DNA from 4 places in the Pectobacterium punjabense genome. Region 4 is predicted to be linked to each of the others. Evidence: predicted binding sites of a transcription regulator. Region 4 holds the regulator's gene; each other region holds the start of a gene.
The links. Region 4 encodes Fur, which represses iron uptake genes when iron is present. Its sites were predicted from a motif close to ATAATAATGAGAACNACTATCAA; they were not measured.
Positions count from the first base shown of each region.

Region 1 (5,436 bases), 1.7 Mb from region 4:
CAGACGCGCGACGCAGAGTTCAGAACATTCGCCACATCCCAATGTCCATCGCCCGGCATGCCCCCCGCGGTAATATAGTAGGTTGTACTATGAATCAGAACGACCATCATGCAGGCCAGCGCCCGCAGGTTATCAATCCAGCCGATCTTATCCGTCATGCACAACCTCTTGAAAGCAAAGCGCTATTCAAAACAGCGTAGCCGTTGTTAAGCGCTGACACAATCAACTATCAATCATCAGCTATAACAACCGGGCAAATCCTAGTGTAAGGACGGCTTAATACGGAAAACGGTGTTGAGTTAAGCTATGCGCGCCTACGGTGGCAAGCGCGCAAGGTTTTAAGGAAGTATGCTGTTAGAACAGCCCCATCGGCTTATCAGAGTAACTTACCAACAGGCACTTGGTTTGTTGATAGTGTTCCAGCATCATTTTATGGTTTTCACGCCCGATACCAGACTGCTTGTAGCCCCCAAACGCGGCATGTGCCGGGTAGGCGTGATAGCAATTGGTCCAGACGCGACCAGCCTGAATGCCGCGCCCGATTCGGTAAGCGATATTGCCGTTACGGCTCCACACACCCGCACCCAGACCGTATTCTGTATCGTTGGCGATCTCCAACGCATCTTCCATCGTCTTGAACGTCGTTACCGCCAATACGGGACCGAAAATTTCCTCTTGGAAGACGCGCATACTGTTTTTACCGAACAATATCGTCGGTTCCAGATAGTAACCTTCCGCCAGACCACCCGACATCGCCTTACGCTGGCCGCCCGTGAGCACCCGTGCGCCCTCTTTCTTACCGATATCAATATAGTTAAGGATGGTATCAAGCTGGCCTGCTGACACCTGTGCACCCATCATGGTGCTGCTGTCCAGCGGGTTGCCGATGCGGATCGCCTCAACGCGCTTGATTGCCCGCTCCATAAAGCGATCGTAGATCGATTCCTGCACCAGCGCACGACTCGGACAGGTGCAGACTTCTCCCTGATTGAAGGCAAACAGCGTGAAACCTTCAAGCACTTTGTCAAAGAAGCTGTCTTCCTTATCCATCACATCGGCAAAGAAGATATTTGGCGACTTGCCGCCCAGCTCCAGCGTCACCGGCGTCACATTCTGCGCCGCATAGCTCATGATCTGCTGACCTACTTCGGTCGACCCAGTGAAGGCAACTTTCGCGACGCGTTTCGACGTCGCCAGATATTCACCGATTTCGCTTCCCGACCCGTTAACGACATTAATGACACCCGGCGGCAACAGATCCTGAATTAGCTCCATCAAAACCAGCACCGACATCGGCGTCAGTTTGGCGGGCTTCAGCACAATACAGTTACCCGCGGCCAGCGCGGGTGCCATCTTCCAACAGGCCATCAGCAGCGGGAAATTCCAGGGAATGATTTGTCCAACCACACCGAGAGGTTCATGAAAATGATAGGCTACGGTATCACCATCAATTTCGCTGATCGCCCCCTCTTGCGCGCGGATACAGGCCGCAAAATAGCGGAAGTGGTCAATCGCCAACGGCACATCCGCCCCGCTGGTTTCACGTATCGGTTTACCGTTATCCCAAGTTTCTACCTGCGCTAGCCGCTCAAGATTTTGTTCCATTCGGTCAGCGATGCGGTTAAGCACCAGCGCCCGTTCCTGCACCGACAGGCCACCCCATTGCGCTTTTGCTTTGTGAGCAGCATCCAACGCATGGTCAATATCTCGCGTTGTCGAGCTGGCTACCTCACACATCGGTTGACCCGTTACTGGCGTTAAATTGACAAAATACTGACCCGCATCAGGTGGAATCCAGGCTCCGCCGATAAAATTGTCATAGCGTTTTTTCAGATTAAGAGAGCCGATTTCGCCAGATGCAGATCGGCCTTCGAGATTATCGTGCGCCATTTCAGTCTCCTTTTCAGTTCCGGGTGAGCGGCCAGGCCGCAGTGAAAAAAGAGGCAAACAGTAAACCGTTACATTAAGCCTATACGGGGTATGGAGTTAGCGACAGGATTCGGCCAGAGAAGAAGGCAACTCTTCGAGTTGACGCACAGTTTCTTACGAGAAAAAGTCGCATCCCTTCAGGCGCGGTGAAATAATACTTTTAATTTCCAGGGTTACTAACATGCAGGTATTTCAGGTGGAAGAGGTGCATTTACGCGCAGATACGGCCCTCGAGGGCGCAACGCAACATTCGGTCTATCATCCCGATTCGCTACACCAGCCACAACCTGACTGGCTAGCGGAAGAAGTGCCCGTTGCGCTGGTTTATAACGGCATCTCACATGTTGTGATGATGGCTTCACCAAAAGAGTTGGAACAGTTCGCTCTCGGGTTTTCCTTATCTGAAGGCATTATCCAATCACCCGCAGATATCTACGGCATTGATGTACAGGCCGCCTGTAACGGCATCGAAGTGCAGATTGAGCTTTCCAGCCGACGCTTTGCCGGGCTAAAAGAACGACGTCGGGCAATGGATGGCCGCACAGGCTGCGGCGTATGTGGCGTAGAGCAGCTTGCAGAAATCGGCAAACCAGTGATGCCTCTGCCCTTCACCCAGACATTTTCCCTCAGCAAACTTGAAAACGCACTGGTGCGACTGCGCGATGTACAAAAGATCGGCCAGATGACAGGCTGTACCCATGCAGCCAGTTGGATAGCGCCAGACGGCGCGCTGTCAGGCGGGAGCGAAGATGTTGGCCGCCATGTCGCACTGGATAAATTGCTTGGCACCCGAGCAAAACAAGGATGGCAACAGGGTGCCGCGCTGGTTTCCAGCCGAGCCAGCTATGAAATGGTACAAAAATCTGCCATGTGTGGGGTGGAAATCCTGTTTGCTGTCTCGGCAGCCACCTCACTGGCCGTTGACGTTGCACAACGTTGCAACCTGACGCTGGTGGGGTTTTGTCGACCAGGGCATGCGACCATTTACACGCATCCGCAACGTCTAAGCGCATAAGCCATTACCGTTAGGATCGCGATGGCTCGCCGCCAGTGGACAAGCAATTTGAAGCACGACGGTATAGATTAATTTGTTTTTACATAGTGCAATAACGACATAAGCGTTTGTTATCATGAAGTAAAGCAATCTGATTCATGCCACCCATTCGAGAATAATCATTTTCAATATCATTTAATTAACTATAATGAAGGTATTGCTTACGCGGCACTAACAACACAGTGCCGTAACATTTTTTTTACCATGGAGATGCTAAACATGAGTTATTCACTGCCATCGCTGCCTTATGCTTATGACGCACTGGAACCGCATTTCGACAAAGAAACGATGGAAATTCACCATTCCAAACACCATCAGGCTTACGTCAATAATGCTAACGCCGCGCTGGAATCTCTGCCTGAACTGGCTAAATTGTCTGCTGAAGAGCTGATCGCTCAACTGGATAACGTTCCTGCGGAGAAAAGAACGGCACTGCGTAACAACGCGGGTGGTCACGTTAACCACAGCCTGTTCTGGAAAGGCCTGAAAGTAGGCACGACGCTGACTGGCGATCTGAAAGCCGCCATCGAGCGTGATTTCGGTAGCGTTGACGCGTTTAAAGAGAAATTTGAGCAAGCAGCAGCAACCCGCTTCGGTTCTGGCTGGGCGTGGCTGGTACTGAAAGACGACGGCAAACTGGCTGTCGTATCGACTGCAAACCAAGACAGCCCGCTGATGGGTGAAGCCGTTTCTGGTGCATCTGGCTACCCAATCGTCGGTCTGGACGTATGGGAACACGCTTACTACCTGAAATATCAGAACCTTCGTCCAGCTTATGCTAAAGCATTCTGGAACGTATTGAACTGGGACGAAGCCGCTGCTCGTTTCGCTAGCGCAAAAAAATAAAACCGCTGAGTGCCTGATACCATCAGGCCTCTTCTGCGTTTGAATATAAACTGGAATAACAGCCTGTTATTCCAGTTTTTTATTATCCCTCCTGGACGTCGAGCCTCATGTACGCTGGCTATCCTCGCTCATTGGCGCATAAAGTTTCAGAGTAAAGTGCCGATATCTACTGCGGATTTTTATCATGCTGTTTTGCAGGGATAAGCTTGGTAAGTGGTAATCCGAGATGCTAACACCGCTAAGCAAGTGTGCATCAGGATAGTGAATTCGACTCAATACGATATAGTGGTGGGATGTGATGGCTATGAATTTTGACAATCTAAAAGTCGGTAAAAAATTAGGATTGGGCTTTTTCCTGATTCTGCTGATGACCATGGTGATTGCCGGCGCGGGCATTATGCATATCAGCTCGCTGAAAGACAGTATTGATAAAGTTAATTTAAGCAACAATATCAATGATGAAATTAACCAGGCTAAATATTACCGCGCATTATACGGCACCACTTATAACCCAGATGATATAAAAAGGAACATTGAGCATATTACCAGCGTCAGTAAACTCGCTGAAAAAGCAAAAGAATTTCACTGGCCTGAAAGCGACGCCAAGAAAATAGCCAGCATCCCCACATTAATTACCAGCTATCAGGAAAAACAAAATAATTATATTAATGCCGTGAGCAAAAAGGATACTGTAAGAAAGAGCTGGAATATTTCAACCACGGAAAAACCCCTACAAGAGCTCAACGATCAATTAAAGACAGACAACAACAGTACAAACCTGCAATTATTACTTTCAGACCTGAACCAAAAACTGATTGCCGTCCGCTACCACGTTCGTGGTTTATTACTTTCTACCAATAAAGAATCCGAAGAAAAACTGACGGATGCCATCAACACGGCACAAACATCATTGACCTTCCTGTATCAGAGTCTGTCTGCCGAACAGCGTGACACGCTGGCACCAGTTATGACAATCATGAACAACTATGAAGAGCAGGTTCTGGCCTATATGCCAGCCTATCAGGAGGAAATGGCGCAGGCGGGGCAAATGCAGACTGTCGCCGAGCAGTTGAACATCGTGGTTAAATCCCTGCTGAGCGATCAGCTTGCTGCCTCACAGGCCGATATTCACAACGCCACGCTGCAAATGAGCATCGCGGCACTGATTACGCTGCTGCTTGGCCTGCTGATTTCCTGGTTTATTTCGCGTCAAATCACCACGCCACTGGGCAGCACGCTGAGCATGGCTGAAAAAATAGCAACAGGCGATCTCACCATGTCCATCAACACTACCCGCAAAGATGAACTGGGTCAGTTGATGAGTGCAATGTCGAAAATGAATGACAACCTGCACAATATGATCGATGACATTCGCGTCGGCGTCAGCCAGATTTCTAACGCATCTGGCGAGATCGTCGCAGGCAATACAGATTTATCTTCACGTACCGAGCAACAGGCCGCTGCCGTTGAACAAACTGCCGCCAGCATGGAGCAACTCACCGCAACGGTTAAGCAAAATGCAGACAACGCACACCACGCCAACAAACTGGCCATCAGCGCTTCCCACACCGCGAAACAGGGTGGCGAACAGGTGAATAACGTGGTGC
Region 1 is NZ_CP038498.1:4,619,830-4,625,265, forward strand. It holds gene E2566_RS20910 (acyltransferase) at 1-158, opposite strand, end outside; gene exaC (acetaldehyde dehydrogenase ExaC) at 355-1,890, opposite strand; gene fdhD (formate dehydrogenase accessory sulfurtransferase FdhD) at 2,111-2,944, shown strand; gene sodA (superoxide dismutase [Mn]) at 3,203-3,829, shown strand; gene E2566_RS20930 (methyl-accepting chemotaxis protein) at 4,128-5,436, shown strand, end outside.
Region 1: a site for Fur is predicted at 3,096-3,118, ahead of sodA (superoxide dismutase [Mn]). Genes of this name have one in related genera too.

Region 2 (5,436 bases), 490 kb from region 4:
CTACTGCCCAAGCGTCTGGCGCTGGATACGCCATCCGGTGCCAAAGGTATCGCGATTGGCATTTATCATGCCAATCAACTGGTCGGCATCAACAGCAGCACAGATAGCATTGTGCTGCAAAGTGGGGACAACGCCATTCCCTTTTCAGCCCGTATCGAAAAGATACGCGACGACCTGATTAAGTCCGGTGATTTTGTGGCAACGGCAAACTTCACGTTGAGCTATTTATAACGAACCTATTTACTCGCGGCTAAAAACCTGCGGAACTCTTTTCGAGAACAGGAAATACGGAATCCAGACGATAATGCCGACAACAACGCCAGAAAGCATACTCAATGCATTATCGTCCAGCGCGACACCAAACAGCAGTGAAGGCAATAACGTTAAGCAACATACGCAAACGGCATTAATGACATAGTAAGCGACCATTACCACCTTCGTCCGCCGCTTGCGGCGAAAAAATGTTAGCGCAGTAAAAATCGACATGCCGAATAAAGCAATTACGCAAAATATAGCGAACAGACTGTAATAACTAACAAATCCAGTTTTTTTGAAATGCGCCAGCACGACACTGACCAGTTCATACAGTGAGAACGGCGCCATAATGACAGAAAGAATAATTCCCAGCGCCGGAAGGTAGAGAATACCGTTAATCTTCTGCTGCTCTTTTCCTTCACACGCTGTACACAAGCCCGACTCTTTTTGCGCATCGTTCTCGCAGTTCAAGCACTTCATTTTTTAATCCCTGTAAAAATGTTCCAAAAGGAAAAACGCTTCCCCGCCTGAATATAATACGCAATTGTCTCCGATCCCCGAATCAATGTTAACCCCCTATTCCACTATCCATTCATGTAACCAATGCTTCAGGTGATGAAGGGAAACATTTCAACATCGCGGTAAAAGAAAAAGCGCCCGAGTCATTGAGACAACGGGCGCTACGATTATTCGCGATAGCAGGTCACCGAACCATCGGGCAAGTCACTTGCATCGATTTAGAGCAGCGGACTAGAACGCATAGTTAACGGTCATCGAGACGCTACGAGGCGCACCATACACGGCATAAGGTGCAAGGAAATCGCTGTACTCTTTATCAAACAGGTTGTTGATATTCGCCTGCACCGCCAGCTGTTTCGTTACCTGATAACGGCTAAACAGATTAACCAGCGCGTAGCTGCCCTGCTCGACACGCAACGTGGTACGTTGCGGACCAGAGCCTTCTTGCCAGATACCATTTTGCCAGTTCACGCCGCCGCCGACGGTTAAGTCCGGCAGCATTGGCAACTGATAGCGGGTAAACAGCTTAAGTGACGTACGCGGTAGATATGAGTTGATCGACTTACCATCTTTATCGTCGGCAACGAAGCGAGAGCCACCAAACGTCATTTGCAAGTTATCTGTCACCGCACCATTGACTTCAAACTCGATGCCTTTGCTCACCATACCATCAACAGACCGGTAATAGGTTTCAGGTGCGCCAGAAGGGGGCAGTGCCTCAGCCAAGTTATCCTGTTCAATACGGAACACGGCAACTGAAGCAGTTAGACGGCTGTTGTACCAATCTCCTTTCAGACCTGCTTCATAGTTTTTACCCGTTACAGGAGCCAGATACGTGTTAGGCCCTTCTTTCTTTGTTTGCGGCTGGAAGATATCGGTGTAGCTGGCATACGTCGACCAGGTATCGTTAATGTCATAAACCAGACCGACATAAGGCGTCACCCGACTCTTACTGGTATCCCCCGTCGAACCGATGATGCTCCAGTCGGTATAACGCGCACCAGCGATTAAGTGCAGCGGATCGGCCAGAGAGAAACGCGCTGAGGTATAGAGTGATTTTTGGCGTAACGTAGAATGCTCATAATCCACCCAGGCTCCCCATGCTGGATCGGCAATATTGCCATTCCAGTTGTAGTAATTGCCCATATCTGCCGGATCGATCGTCGATTGGGAATTATAGAACTGGTTACGTTGTCGGCTGTAGCTACCGCCTACCACCAGCTCATGCTGGCGTCCCAGTAGCTCGAACGGGCCAGAGGCGTAGGTATCGATAGAATCGACCTTACGTGTTCCTTTATTCCATCCACCGTAAGCACCCACATTAGCCCCAAACGGATCAACAAGTATTCCGGTATCTTTATCCGGGAAACCATTGGCATACATCAGCTTGGAATCGAAGTTGGTTTCGGCATGCGTTCCGTTCATACGCAGTTGCCAGCCGTTATCAAAACGCTGAGTCAGATCGGCAAACACTTTTCTCGACGTTTTATCGGAGTAGCTCCAGTTTGGCGCGGTATTAAAGCTACGACCAAAATGTGTAGAGCTACCGTCAGTAAACCACGTCGGCAGCCCGCCCCAGGTTGGGCTGTCTGTATTACTTTCCTGATAATCATAACCTAGGGAGATCGTCGTCGAGTCAGTCACATCGGCATCGACCACACCGTAGAGGAATTTTTTTCGTTTATGATAACGATCGAGCCGAGTGTCATTATCCTGATAGCCCGCGACTACTCGCCCGCGCACGTTGCCGGATTCCGTCAGCGGCGCAGACAAATCGGTCACCATCCGCTGGTTATTCCATGAACCGTAACTGCCAGACACAGAACCTTTGAATTCACGGCTGTCCGCATGCTTACGCACCATATTTACGGCAGCAGAAGGATTACCCGTTCCCGTCATCAGCCCTGTCGCGCCACGCACCACTTCAATACGGTCATAGATTGCCGTATCGGAACCTGAGTCACCAAAATCCCAGATATCATCCACTACGGTTGGAATACCGTCGAATAAGTAATTATTGATCAGAAAACCACGAGAATAGTAACTAGAGCGGTCGGAATCGATATTGTTGGCAAAGACTCCCGTCGTGTTTGCCATCACCTCACCAATCGTTTGCAAGTTCTGATCTTCGATACGCTGCTTACTGATGACACTCACCGACTGCGGAATATCACGCGGCGTCAACGTCATCTTAGTTCCAGCGTTAGTGACTTTCACGCTGTAATCCTGCGGGTCGCTAACTTCTGCGTTAGCGTTAGCATTCGCGCTGACGACAAGCGTATCACCGGAAGTTGGTTTTTCTTCGGTAGCGGCCTGAGCAGGCAGGAAAGAAGCGGAAATCAATAGGGCGAGAAGAGAGACTCCGAATGGTTTTACTCCGGCCAACGAAGAATCACAAACGCGCATTTTTCCGGCGCGAGTAACTCCAAAAGACATGGTATATCCTCGGTTAACTGATGGTAATGTTGGCGAGATGCTGAGGCGTTTTTTGTCAACATTTGCACAGAAAGGTAAATGATAACTATACGCATTATTATTAATACTTCAATAAAATGATTAATTTCATTAAAATACAAATAGATATAAAAGAACAAATCACCATATCGTTAACGAGGCATTGTTAAAAAAGAAACATTTGAGAGATTCATAACAGTCCACTCAGCCCAAGGACTGCCAGCGGCAACGCGACGCCTGCCATCAAGGTTTGAATCGCAATGATACCTGCCATCAATGGCGCATCACCGCCAAGCTGACGAGCCATAATGTAAGACGACGATGCCGTCGGCAGTGCCTGAAACAGCAGTGCAGCAATCGCCGCCGCACCAGACAGATTAAAGAGGTAGCAGGCGACGATCGTCACCAGCGGCATGGCAATGAATTTTGCACATGATGCAATCACTACCGGGCGCAACCAGCTACGAGCGGCAGAAAAATCCAGCGCCGCACCGACACACAACAACCCCAGCGGCAGTGACGCTTGCCCTAGCGATTTTAGAACCGGTTCAATCCCCGGCGGCAGACCTAAAGCGGCAATCTGCAAAGTAATGCCGATAGCGCAGGCCACCACCAACGGGTTCAACACCAACAATCGGGCAATATTCTTGAATGAAGGCGTCCCAGCATTGCCGTAGCGGGCGAAGACCAATACACAAAGAATATTGACCGTCGGCACAATCGCCGCATTCGCGACGGCAGCAAGCGCCACACCGTGTGCGCCAAATAACCCAGCGGCAGCAGACACGCCAACGTAGTTATTAAAACGGACGCCTCCCTGAAAGATTGAAGTAAACGCCGAATCATCAACGGGAAAGAAGCGGCGCACCGCAACCAGCACGACGGCCACCGCCAACGTCGAGCACACCAGTGTCAGGATCATCGCCGTTATCGGCACGCCATCCAAACGCGCTGTCGCCAGTCCATGCAGAAACAGTGCAGGAAGCAGAATGTAATAACCCAGCTTTTCAGCCTGCGGCCAGAATACTGCCGCCAAAAAAGCACGTTGGCGTAACCACGATCCCAGAATAATCAGCAGAGCAATCGGCAATAATGCCAACAGGAGAGAGACGATCATAGGCTGCCACGCAAGGGGGAAGACGGTGAAAGTGGGGAGAATTGCGAATGGAACACCATAGTTCAATACCTGAAAGTGACGAAACAGGTACTACCATAGCGGGACTTTCGATGAGAAAAAAACGAGATTAAATCAACATTAACTCAATTATTTCTCATGGATTGCAGCCTTACCCGCCTGCGTCCGTATAGCTTCGGCCAGCGCCGTGGCAAAACGCCCCGCCGGGCGATCTTCTCGCTCCAGCAGCACAACACGCCGCTGTTGTTGGGGAGCCCCAAATGGGAGACAGGTCAGATTATCCAAACGCTCCCTCTCCCGTTCGGACAGCGGAATAACTGCCACGCCAAGCCCGCAGGTAACCATCTGGATAATGGCATCCTGACTGTCCAACTCCATATCGGTTTGTACCCGCAGTCGCTGACGACGCAGCTCACGATCGATGGTTCGCCCAGCCCAGGCGCGGCGATCGAAACGAATAAAGGGATAGTGCTGTAAGAGCGAGCTGGCATCCAGAGACGCCAGATCTGACGGCGCAATAATCCAGAATCCTTCCTGATACAGTGGCGTACTCACCAAACCGGTTGGATAGGGTTTTACCGGTTCGGTCGTCACGGCGGCATCCAGCTCCCCGGCGTCAATACGGATAGCCAGCTCCGCCGACATCCCAGAATTCACCTGAACACGCAAACGTGGATGAGCACGACGCAACGCAGCCAGTGCGGCGGGCAAAACGCCGGCCAAAGCAGTTTGGATCGCACCAACTCGCAGGCGTCCGGCTAGTTCACCGCCCTCGCCTAGCTCGGTGGCAATCGCGTCATATTGCGCAAGAATTTCCCGCGCTTGCTCCACCGCACGGAGTCCCGCTTCAGTCAGAACCGGAACGCGACGTGAGCGATCGAAAAGTGACGCATTGAAATCCTCCTCCAAAGCACGAACGTGCAGGCTAACGGCTGATTGCGTCAGGCATACGGCCTCAGCCGCACGGGAAAAAGATCCATACTGGGCAATCGCAACCAGCGTGCGTAAGGCTTTTAACGACATTCAGTCCACTCTCCGGCCTCTATATATGAACGGTAAAAAATGGTGCGCTA
Region 2 is NZ_CP038498.1:997,879-1,003,314, reverse strand. It holds gene E2566_RS04445 (fimbrial protein) at 1-231, shown strand, start outside; gene E2566_RS04440 (DUF2569 domain-containing protein) at 241-735, opposite strand; gene fhuE (ferric-rhodotorulic acid/ferric-coprogen receptor FhuE) at 1,006-3,210, opposite strand; gene E2566_RS04430 (AEC family transporter) at 3,419-4,345, opposite strand; gene E2566_RS04425 (LysR family transcriptional regulator) at 4,493-5,386, opposite strand.
Region 2: a site for Fur is predicted at 3,289-3,311, ahead of fhuE (ferric-rhodotorulic acid/ferric-coprogen receptor FhuE). Genes of this name have one in related genera too.

Region 3 (5,436 bases), 1.1 Mb from region 4:
TAGTAGGCGGTCAGATCCACCATGCCATAGCCGGGAATCCGCATATATTCGGCTGTTGAGCCAGTAATCGCGTTGCCTGCATTGGTATAGCTTTCACGGCTGGTATCCTTCGCCTGTTTCCCTTTCTGGAAGGTCGACGTCAGAGCGGCACCGTAGCGCTGTGAAGGATCGTCATAGGCGATGCCAACAACCGCTTTCATCGGGGCTACGCTGTCGAGATCGACATAGCGGTCGCCAAGGTAGCGAGATTGTGATTGACCTTTGGTATAACCAAACGCCAACGTGGTGCTGAGCCCATCAACCGTTGGGAACCAGGTGCCTAGCTGTATTTTGCTGCTGATTTCACCGCCGTAGATGTAGGCTTTATCACGATTTTCTGCCTGAAATATCGTATTGATATTGTTTGGCACATTGGTAAATTTATCGGGGTTAGCAGCACGGCGGTAGCGGGTATTGGCGATAAAGTTCTTATACGTGTTGTAGAACAGCGCCGTGCGGAAGGTGACGCCCTCTGTTGCCTCGCCTTTTAATCCCCATTCTACGTTGTTGCTGGTTTCCGTTTTGAGGTCGCTATTGCCGATAAAGGCGTACTGTATAGGCCCAGCAAAGTTGGCATCAAGATTGGTGCTGCCATAAAGCTGGCTGGCATCGGGGAACTGTGCGCCGCGGCGGTACTGCAAATAGGTTGTCAGCGTTGGGGTTATGTCGTAGAGGAAACTCAGTGAAGGCAGAATTTGCGTATCACTGTTGGCTTTACCGTACAGTCTGTTGACATCGGATTCACTGATGACACTACCGTCACCGCTCAGGCGAACCGTATTGGTCGGTTTGGTACGCTGGTGGACGGCGCGCACGGCTGGAACAACCGAGAAGGCGTGCCCGGCCAGATCCCAAGAGATAGTATCTTGCACGAAGCCGCCGACGGTGTAGCTGTCGCTATCGGCTTCTGGCTGCATGATATTATTCGCACCCGTTTGGTTAGGCGATTGCCTGAATGGACGCTCTGTCTTGGTTTGGCTGGCATTGAGACCCCAGCTAAACTCGTGACGATCCCAGCTTTTCACCAGGTGGGTATCGAAGCCGTACGTTTTTACATTGTAATCAGAATAGACGCGGTGGCTATCGGCTGCCGCCATTCCTGTTGTCGCTGGTAACCAGGTATTGTCGTGTGATTCGCTGTTTTGGAAGTAAATGCGGCTATCAACCAGATCAACCAGCGTGTTGTTAACGGGCGTCCAGCGATCTTTCAGGCTGGCGCTCCAACGGCGTGTCTCGCTGCTCTGTTGCGCCGTGCCGTAAATGGTATTGTTGCCGCTTGGCAAGTTACCCCAGTAATCGTAATGGGTGTGGTTGGTTTTATGATAATAATCCAGCGTACCGGTGAGTTGATGCTCGTCGTTGGCCTGCCAAATACCGGACGCCAAAATGGCGTTAGAGTGCCAGTTGGCAGGGTAAGCGGCGATCTCGTCGCTGTTATTGCGCGTTTGCTGGCCGTCACGACGGCTGAGTACGACAATGCCGCGCAGTTCGGCATCCCCGCCTGCGGCGGTGATGCCGTTATGCCAACCATGGTTGGCAGAGTCGAAGTCACTCTGAAGACCGAAGTAGTCTTGCTTACCCGCTTTCAGATAATCATCGGCAGATTTTGGTCGAAATGAGACGCTGCCTCCGAGTGCGCTGATGGTATTTTCTGCGGAGGTGACGCCTGACTCAATATCAACGCGGCTGTACAGGTAAGGATCGATATAGTCGCGTCCCATACCGAACGTATTGAATCCGGCGCGGCTGGCGTAGCTACGACCTGTTGCATTAGGCAGAGCGATGCCATCGGTATCGATCGCAACACGGTTGCTTTCTATCCCGCGAATGTTGTAGCCCGTGTAGCCACCGCGGTCGAAGCCACTTTTCCCCGTATTGCTACCGCCGCTGGAGCCCGTTGCGCTGATTAACGGCTGGTAACGCATGATGGTGCCAAAATCGTTACCGCCATTTTTCTGCATGTCATTGGCTGTGATTGCAACTGATGAGCCCGCTTTTTTCTCAACTTCAGGTGCGTGCACAGTCATGACGTCACCCGTCGGTTCCGTTTTAGCCGCTGGATTGTCTTGCTTCTTCACGTTGAGTGCGTTGTTGCCTGTGGTGCTATCCGCTGCCATGCTGTTCAGCGCGGCGCCAGTCAAGATGCCGGTGAGAAGAATTTTATTTAAATTCTTGTTAATTAACATAATGATACTCTGCTATAAGGTTGTTCTGGCCAGCGGCGTTGAGGAAACATGGCGTGCTGGTAGCTAACGTCTGCAAGGGAAATGCAAAACGGCGAATAACATTAACTATCATGTGGTAATGATAATTATTATCAATATGTTAATCATTATCGTTTGTTGCGGCAATGATGATGAATAATTCTTAATGAAACGGTTTGTCGGCTAGCAAACTCTAAAGCAGGCTGTGCCTGCGTGATGTATCAATGAGGTGTAATGAAATTACCGACTTACGAAACCGATCGCTACGAGCTGGACGATGGCGAAGCGATTAACCGTGAGTACCCAGATTCATTCTGGATTCCGGCCAAAGCAATGCGTGAATCGCTGGAACCCGGAGATTTTGTTAAGTTGATCTTCCGTATGGAGGAAACGGCGGGCTCTGACGATCTTTCAGTAGAAAGAATGTGGGTCAACGTGACGAAAAAGCACCCAGCGTTTTACGAAGGGGTTTTAGATAACGAGCCTACGGGAAGCGACTGTGTGCAATGCGGTCAGACGGTTACGTTTCATGCTTGCCACGTGATTGCTATCTATGGAAAGAATGAATAACGGCATCGCTAACACGAGTGATGTTCGTGCTGATTTCACTATGTTTAGCGTCGCAGTACGGCGATCCTATGATGCAAGGTGACTAACGATGTTTATTGAAATACCTCAATCTGTTTTTCCACTGTTTCACGCGGCAGGCTGGCCGCATGTCGAACCGCAACCAATCCCGCCGTTTGTGCCAGAGAATCATCCGGCCGCTGACATCCTGCACGCGTTCAGCGGGTTGACGGTCGGGCAGTGCGGCGCAGGAGAAGAGTGCGCCAGTGGTGATATTATTTTTGGCGGCAGTGAGGATTTGCAGGAGGATGAAACGCTACTTGAGTGGCAAGGTATTCTGAATACGACGCTGATTCTCATTGGTGAGACTCATCATTCGCACGCTGCCTTGCTGATGGATAGCGCGGGTGCCTGCTACGGGATGAGCTTTATACATGAGGCATTCTGGTTTGAAGGGGCGTCTTTTGAGGTCGCTGTTGAGCGCATTCTGCTTGGCCGGAAGGGGAAACCCATGCTGCGGCCAGACCAACCGTCAATATCCGTCTATGGCGAGACGATTACTGCCGATCATCCGAGCGTCCACCATTACTGCTAGCCGCTTGCTTCGGTAACGTTGGATTCACACCGGCCATCGCCTGGCGTGAGGGTTTTCTGAGAACAACATCGTTTCCTGTGACGCAGTTTCCTGCTAACTGTTCCCTGTGACATCACCTCATCAGATAAGGTACTATTCCCGCCAAACATACCGCCACTATGGCGTGCCGGAAAGCGTAACCATCGCGCCGCGATGTGAGGGAAATGAGATAAATGAGTGAGATGACTCATGACGGCGCAGAAAGCCTTGCGCTGCGCACGTTTACCGAAAATGCATATCTGAATTATTCCATGTACGTCATCATGGACAGGGCATTGCCGTTTATTGGCGATGGCCTGAAACCTGTGCAGCGTCGCATTGTGTATGCGATGTCCGAGCTAGGGCTGAATGCCAGCGCCAAATTTAAAAAATCCGCCCGTACCGTGGGTGATGTGCTGGGTAAATACCACCCGCACGGCGACAGTGCCTGTTATGAGGCGATGGTGCTGATGGCGCAGCCGTTCTCTTACCGCTATCCGCTGGTGGATGGTCAGGGAAACTGGGGGGCACCGGACGATCCGAAATCGTTCGCCGCCATGCGTTATACCGAATCGCGGTTGTCCAAATACGCGGAAGTGCTGCTGTCAGAGTTAGGGCAGGGAACGGTCGATTACACCCCGAATTTTGATGGCACGATGCAAGAGCCGAAGATGCTGCCTGCACGTCTGCCGAATATTCTGCTGAACGGCACCACCGGGATCGCTGTCGGGATGGCAACGGATATTCCACCGCACAACGTGCGTGAAGTCGCTGCGGCAGCCGTCATGCTGCTGGAAAACCCGAAAGCCTCGCTGGACGATTTGCTCCAGCATGTGCAGGGGCCGGATTTCCCGACGGAAGCTGAAATCATTACGCCACGCGATGAAGTGCGCAAACTCTACCAGAATGGCCGTGGCTCGGTGCGGATGCGTGCGGTCTGGAAGAAAGAAGACGGTGATGTGGTGATTACCGCACTGCCGCATCAGGTTTCTGGTGCCAAAGTGTTGGAACAGATTGCCAGCCAGATGCGCGCGAAGAAGCTGCCGATGGTGGAAGACCTGCGTGATGAATCCGATCACGAGAACCCAACTCGTCTGGTGCTGGTGCCACGCTCGAACCGTATCGATATGGATCAGGTGATGAATCATCTGTTCGCCACTACCGATCTGGAAAAGAGCTATCGCGTTAACATGAACATGATCGGTCTGGATGGTCGTCCTAGCGTGAAAGGGCTGGTTGAGATCCTGAGCGAATGGCTGGTATTCCGTCGCGACACCGTGTGTCGCCGATTGAACTACCGTCTGGAAAAAGTGCTCAAGCGCCTGCATATCCTTGAAGGCTTGCTGATTGCGTTCCTGAACATTGATGAAGTGATTCATATCATCCGCACGGAAGACGAGCCGAAGCCCGTACTGATGCGCCAGTTCAGCCTGAGTGAAACTCAGGCTGAAGCGATCCTGGAACTGAAATTACGTCACTTGGCCAAGCTGGAAGAGATGAAAATTCGCGGTGAGCAGGACGATTTGGCCAAAGAGCGCGATCAACTTCAAGCGCTGCTGGCGTCAGAACGTAAGCTCAGCAATCTGATTAAGAAAGAAATTCAGGCAGATGCGCAAGCCTATGGCGACGATCGTCGTTCGCCGCTGCATGAACGCGGCGAAGCGAAGGCGATGAGCGAGCATGACTTTGTGCCGTCAGAACCCGTTACCATTGTGTTGTCGGAAATGGGCTGGGTACGCAGTGCCAAAGGGCATGACATCGATCCTACTGGGCTGAGCTATAAAGCGGGCGATAGTTTCCGCGCCGTTGCGAAAGGCAAGAGCAATCAACCCGTAGTGTTTATTGACTCCACCGGCCGTAGCTACGCGCTGGACCCGATCACGCTGCCTTCCGCACGCGGTCAGGGCGAGCCGTTAACGGGCAAACTCACGCCGCCACCGGGCGCGACGATTGAACAGGTGCTGATGGCCGCAGACGATCAGCCGTTGCTGATGGCGTCGGACGCGGGCTATG
Region 3 is NZ_CP038498.1:409,666-415,101, forward strand. It holds gene E2566_RS01910 (TonB-dependent receptor domain-containing protein) at 1-2,225, opposite strand, end outside; gene E2566_RS01915 (DUF2314 domain-containing protein) at 2,478-2,813, shown strand; gene E2566_RS01920 (SUKH-3 domain-containing protein) at 2,902-3,405, shown strand; gene parC (DNA topoisomerase IV subunit A) at 3,618-5,436, shown strand, end outside.
Region 3: a site for Fur is predicted at 2,338-2,360, ahead of E2566_RS01910 (TonB-dependent receptor domain-containing protein). Genes of this name have one in related genera too.

Region 4 (5,436 bases):
GGGTTTATGCGTTCTTTAACCGTCTACTGATCCCTGTTGGGTTACACCATGCGCTGAATTCTGTGTTCTGGTTTGATGTGGCGGGTATCAACGATATTCCTAACTTCCTGGCTGGCCAACAGTCGATTGATTCTGGCAAAGCCGTGGTGGGGATCACCGGACGTTATCAGGCGGGCTTTTTCCCAATTATGATGTTCGGCCTGCCGGGAGCCGCACTGGCGATTTACCACTGCGCGCGTCCTGAGAACAAAAGCAAAGTGGCCGGGATTATGCTGGCAGCGGCATTTGCTTCATTCTTCACCGGGATTACCGAGCCGCTGGAATTTTCGTTTATGTTTGTCGCGCCGGTGTTGTATTTCCTGCATGCGTTGCTGACAGGTTTTTCCGTCTTTATTGCAGCCAGTATGCATTGGATTGCCGGTTTTGGTTTCAGCGCCGGTTTGGTGGACATGGTGCTGTCTTCGCGCAACCCGCTTGCAACGCAGTGGTATATGCTGCTCGCACAGGGGCTGGTGTTCTTCGTCATTTACTATGTCGTGTTCCGTTTTACCATCACGCGCTTCAATCTGTTAACGCCGGGACGTGAGCTGGCAGTGAGCGGTAGCGAGGCCGATGGATATGACGTGATTAAGGCGTCTTCGGGCAAGAAGTCAAACGATACGGCTGAATTGGCACAGGGGTATTTGCAGGCGTTGGGTGGCAAAGCCAATCTGATTGGCATCGATGCCTGTATCACTCGTTTGCGTTTGAACGTGGCTGATTCCTCTCTGGTTGATGATGCACTGGCGAAACGTCTTGGCGCGGCGGGCGTTATTCGCCTGAATAAACAAAGCGTGCAGATTGTTGTGGGGACGCAGGCTGAATCGATTGCAACGGCGTTGAAAGTGGAGCATGCCAAGTCGTAATATCATGGCGGTATTTGTGTAACGCCGTGTCATGTCGATGATACTCAAGGGGGGTGAGGTAGCAATCTCACCCCTTTTTTTCGTTATGAATAATTAACGGTTGTTTCCCAGCGTAGCTTGTTGGATCATTGTCGGTTATACGTCGTTTTAGCATTGAGGAATGAAGAATGAGTGAGGCTGAAGCCCGCCCGACTAACTTTATCCGTCAGATTATTGATGAAGATCTGGCATCCGGTAAGCATGACCATATTCAGACGCGTTTCCCGCCAGAGCCGAACGGTTATCTGCATATTGGGCATGCCAAATCTATTTGTCTGAATTTTGGGATCGCGCGTGACTACCAGGGGCAATGTAACCTGCGTTTTGACGACACCAATCCGGTAAAAGAAGATATCGAATACGTTGAGTCGATCAAACGTGACGTCGAGTGGCTGGGTTTTTCATGGAGCGGTAACGTTCGTTATTCTTCTGATTATTTCGATCAACTGCACGCTTATGCGGTTGAGCTGATCGGTAAAGGACTGGCTTACGTTGATGAGCTGACGGCCGATCAGATTCGTGAATATCGTGGCACGTTGACGGCACCGGGTAAAAACAGCCCTTATCGTGACCGTACCGTGCAGGAAAACCTGGCGCTGTTTGAAAAAATGCGCAACGGTGGGTTTGCCGAAGGTACTGCTTGTCTGCGTGCAAAAATCGATATGGCATCATCCTTTATCGTGATGCGCGATCCTGTGTTGTATCGCATTAAGTTCGCCGATCACCACCAGACGGGCAATAAGTGGTGCATCTACCCGATGTATGACTTCACCCACTGCATTTCCGACGCATTGGAAGGAATCACGCATTCGCTGTGTACGCTGGAATTCCAGGATAACCGCCGTTTGTACGATTGGGTACTGGATAACATCACGATTCCTTGTCACCCACGCCAGTACGAATTCTCCCGCCTCAATCTCGAATACGCGATTATGTCCAAGCGTAAGCTGAACCAACTGGTCGTGGAAAACGTGGTTGAAGGCTGGGATGATCCGCGTATGCCGACTATCTCAGGCCTGCGTCGTCGTGGCTATAGTGCGGCTTCCGTCCGTGAATTCTGTGTGCGCATCGGCGTAACGAAGCAGGACAATAACGTGGAAATGGCTGCACTTGAATCCTGCATCCGTGACGATCTGAATGAGAATGCTCCGCGTGCAATGGCAGTGTTAGATCCGGTCAAAGTGGTGATCGAGAATCTGTCTGCTGAGCACGAAGAGTTTGTTGCGATGCCAAATCATCCTAATAAGCCGGAAATGGGCTCACGTCAGGTGGCATTCAGCCGCGAAGTTTACATCGATCGCGCTGACTTCCGCGAAGAAGCCAACAAGCAGTACAAACGTTTGGTGCTGGGTAAAGAAGTGCGTCTGCGTAATGCCTATGTGATCAAAGCCGATCGCATTGAAAAAGACGAGCAGGGCACTATCACCACGATCTATTGCAGTTACGATGCAGAAACGCTGAGCAAAGATCCGGCTGATGGACGTAAAGTGAAAGGCGTCATCCACTGGGTCTCCGCTGCACATGGCGTCCCTGCGGAATTCCGCTTGTACGATCGTCTGTTCAGTGTGGCGAACCCTGGCGCGGCGGATGACTTCCTGTCGACGATTAACCCAGACTCACTGAAAGTGACGCAAGGTTTTGTCGAGGCGAGCTTGGCACAGGCGGAAGTAGAGAAAGCGTATCAGTTTGAGCGCGAAGGTTACTTCTGTGCCGATCGTGTTTACTCCAGTGCAGAACATCTGGTGTTTAACCGAACGGTCGGACTGCGCGATACTTGGGTTGGCTAATGCCACGAAGTAGAAGACAAAAATAAAACCGCCTCGGCGGTTTTATTTTTTGATGCGGTCGATTTATCGTGTGGACTCATGCAGAGTTTCGTCTTCTCGACAATCCCCTTCACTGCAATGCCCATAGAGATACAAACTGTGGTTGGTCAGTTTAATACCGTGTCTTTCTGCGATCTCACGCTGACGTGCTTCGATAGATTCATCGCGGAATTCAATGACTTTGCCACAGTCGAGGCAAATTAGGTGATCGTGATGATGCTGTTGCGTCAGTTCAAAGACGGATTTACCCCCTTCGAAGTTATGACGGGTTACGATGCCTGCATCATCAAACTGGTTGAGTACGCGATAGACGGTAGCAAGACCAATCTCTTCACCCATATCAATCAGTCTCTTATATAAATCTTCCGCACTGACGTGATGACAGACAGGGTCCTGTAGCACTTCCAGTATTTTCAGTCTTGGAAGAGTGACTTTCAGGCCGGCCTTCTTTAATGCGGTATTGTTGTCAGTCATGCGGGTTTAGTCCTGTTGCTTACTTATCAATGGAGGCTGCCTAGCCTATGACATCGGTCGGCTCAAAAAATGTAATTGCGTCTCAATTATAGAACCGCGCATACAAAATGAAAACAAGGGAATGTTAACAATATTGTCCCCATTCATACTACTGATATACAGCGCAGTCCATTGTTGATGAATGAAGAAAGGATGAAGCACGTATAAAACCGATGGGATTATTGTACAGGTTTACTGATAGAAGTTAAAAAAATGTATCAATTATTATGAAAGGTTTTACCTATCGATACTATTTTGGCCCTGATCGAAATTATCAGGGCCAAAATGGCTTAGCCAACCAGCTCTTTTAGATTCAGTTCATCACTGATTTGTTTCACCCACGTCGTTACGCGTTCGCTGGTCAGCTCAGGCTGACGGTCTTCATCGATAGCCAAACCAATGAAGTGATTGTCGTCGGCGAGCCCTTTAGAGGCTTCAAAGTAATAACCTTCAGTTGGCCAGTGGCCGACAATCGTCGCGCCGCGAGGCTCAATGATGTCACGAATGGTGCCCATGGCATCACAGAAATATTCCGCATAGTCTTCCTGATCGCCGCAGCCAAACAAGGCAACCAATTTTCCGGTGAAATCAACCTCTTCCAGCGAAGGGAAGAAGTCATCCCAATCGCACTGAGCTTCACCGTAATACCAGGTTGGAATACCCAACAGCAGAATATCGAAACCTTCGAGGTCCTCTTTGCTGCTTTTGGCGATGTCATGAACATCAGCAACGTTGGTGCCTAACTGCTGTTGGATCGTTTTGGCGATGTTTTCCGTGTTGCCCGTATCACTGCCAAAGAATATTCCGATGAGTGCCATGAATTGAATAACCTCTTGATTCCTAATGGTATGGTGTAATATTTCACCCACTTATCTGTTAATAATAACAGACACTCACATCAGGAGAAACTCGTATCGGTATGGAGGCGTAAATCAAGAGCATGCGAAATGCTGAGGGCAATAAAAGAAACGGAAAACCCTCTCCATGGGCGTTAAAATACCCACCTTAATTGTGTGAGTATGATGTCTTCTGAGATTAGGTCTACACAGCCTTAGTATTATAAAGGTTATTTATTTGCAACACCGTTTCATTTTTTATGAATGATATTTTTATTTTATGGTTTGTTTCAATTGTAATTAAAAGCAGACTTCTGTTTGTGAAAAATAAAAGTCACGGAACGGTACATCCCTATTCAGGGAAATTAAAATGCATACAAAAGATAATGTTTTATCGAATTGAATGCGTGTAACATTTTGCGGGAAAATTCCTAATGAAGAAGATAAGAATTATAACCATTTACAGCTGAAACGATGCAACCTTAAAGAGAAAGGTTTTAGCTTTTTGATGTTAAAGAATAAAATGAAAATGATGCCCAAATTGCTTTGCCAGCCTGGCTGCATACCCACGCCAATCCGCATGGGAAGCGGGTGACCGTCGGTTTGCGTTCAACCCTATGATTAAAAACCTTATATTTATAAAAATAGGCTAATTTATTATCAGTGCGAAAAATTATATTAATAAATATAGCAAGAGTGCTAAATATTCTCTGTATTTAGCCGATGAGTTAGCGTGGTTTTTGAGTTTTCAACTCGGTGAAATGTGAACGCTAGGGAGAAGTGACCTGTTTCATGGTGTGAATTTTCTGATTCATATCGGTTGATTAGCGATAAAAATCTTTTTAACCATTTTCCTGATTTGGAGTGAGCTATGAGACTTATTAAAAATATTGCCATCAGAACCGCTATGCTATGGGTGCTGGGCATTTTTTGTGTTCTTTGGGGCGGCGTATCAATATATACCATGTTCTCTTTTAAAGAGATGACAGCGACCTCGAAAACCAGCACCTTGCTGGTTCAGAACATGAACTTTATCAATCAGGGTAACGATCAATACTTTCGTATGGTAACTCGTCTGGCGCGCGCTGTAGATGCGCGTCGCAGTGGTGATAATGCCACCGCAGATAAAGAGCAGGCCTCCGCGCTCGTCGCGCTGGATAAGCTGAAGTCTGATCTGGTGGCGTTTAATGCTATCGATCATGCGAGTCTGGACGATGCTCTGGTGCAAGCTGTCAGCCGTGACTGGAATAATCTGGTTGTTCAGGGCGTAGAACCGCTTTATCAAAAGGCCGCTGCCAACGCGCTGGATGATTACCA
Region 4 is NZ_CP038498.1:1,483,965-1,489,400, forward strand. It holds gene nagE (N-acetylglucosamine-specific PTS transporter subunit IIBC) at 1-905, shown strand, start outside; gene glnS (glutamine--tRNA ligase) at 1,073-2,731, shown strand; gene fur (ferric iron uptake transcriptional regulator) at 2,795-3,244, opposite strand; gene fldA (flavodoxin FldA) at 3,574-4,101, opposite strand; gene E2566_RS06645 (methyl-accepting chemotaxis protein) at 4,991-5,436, shown strand, end outside.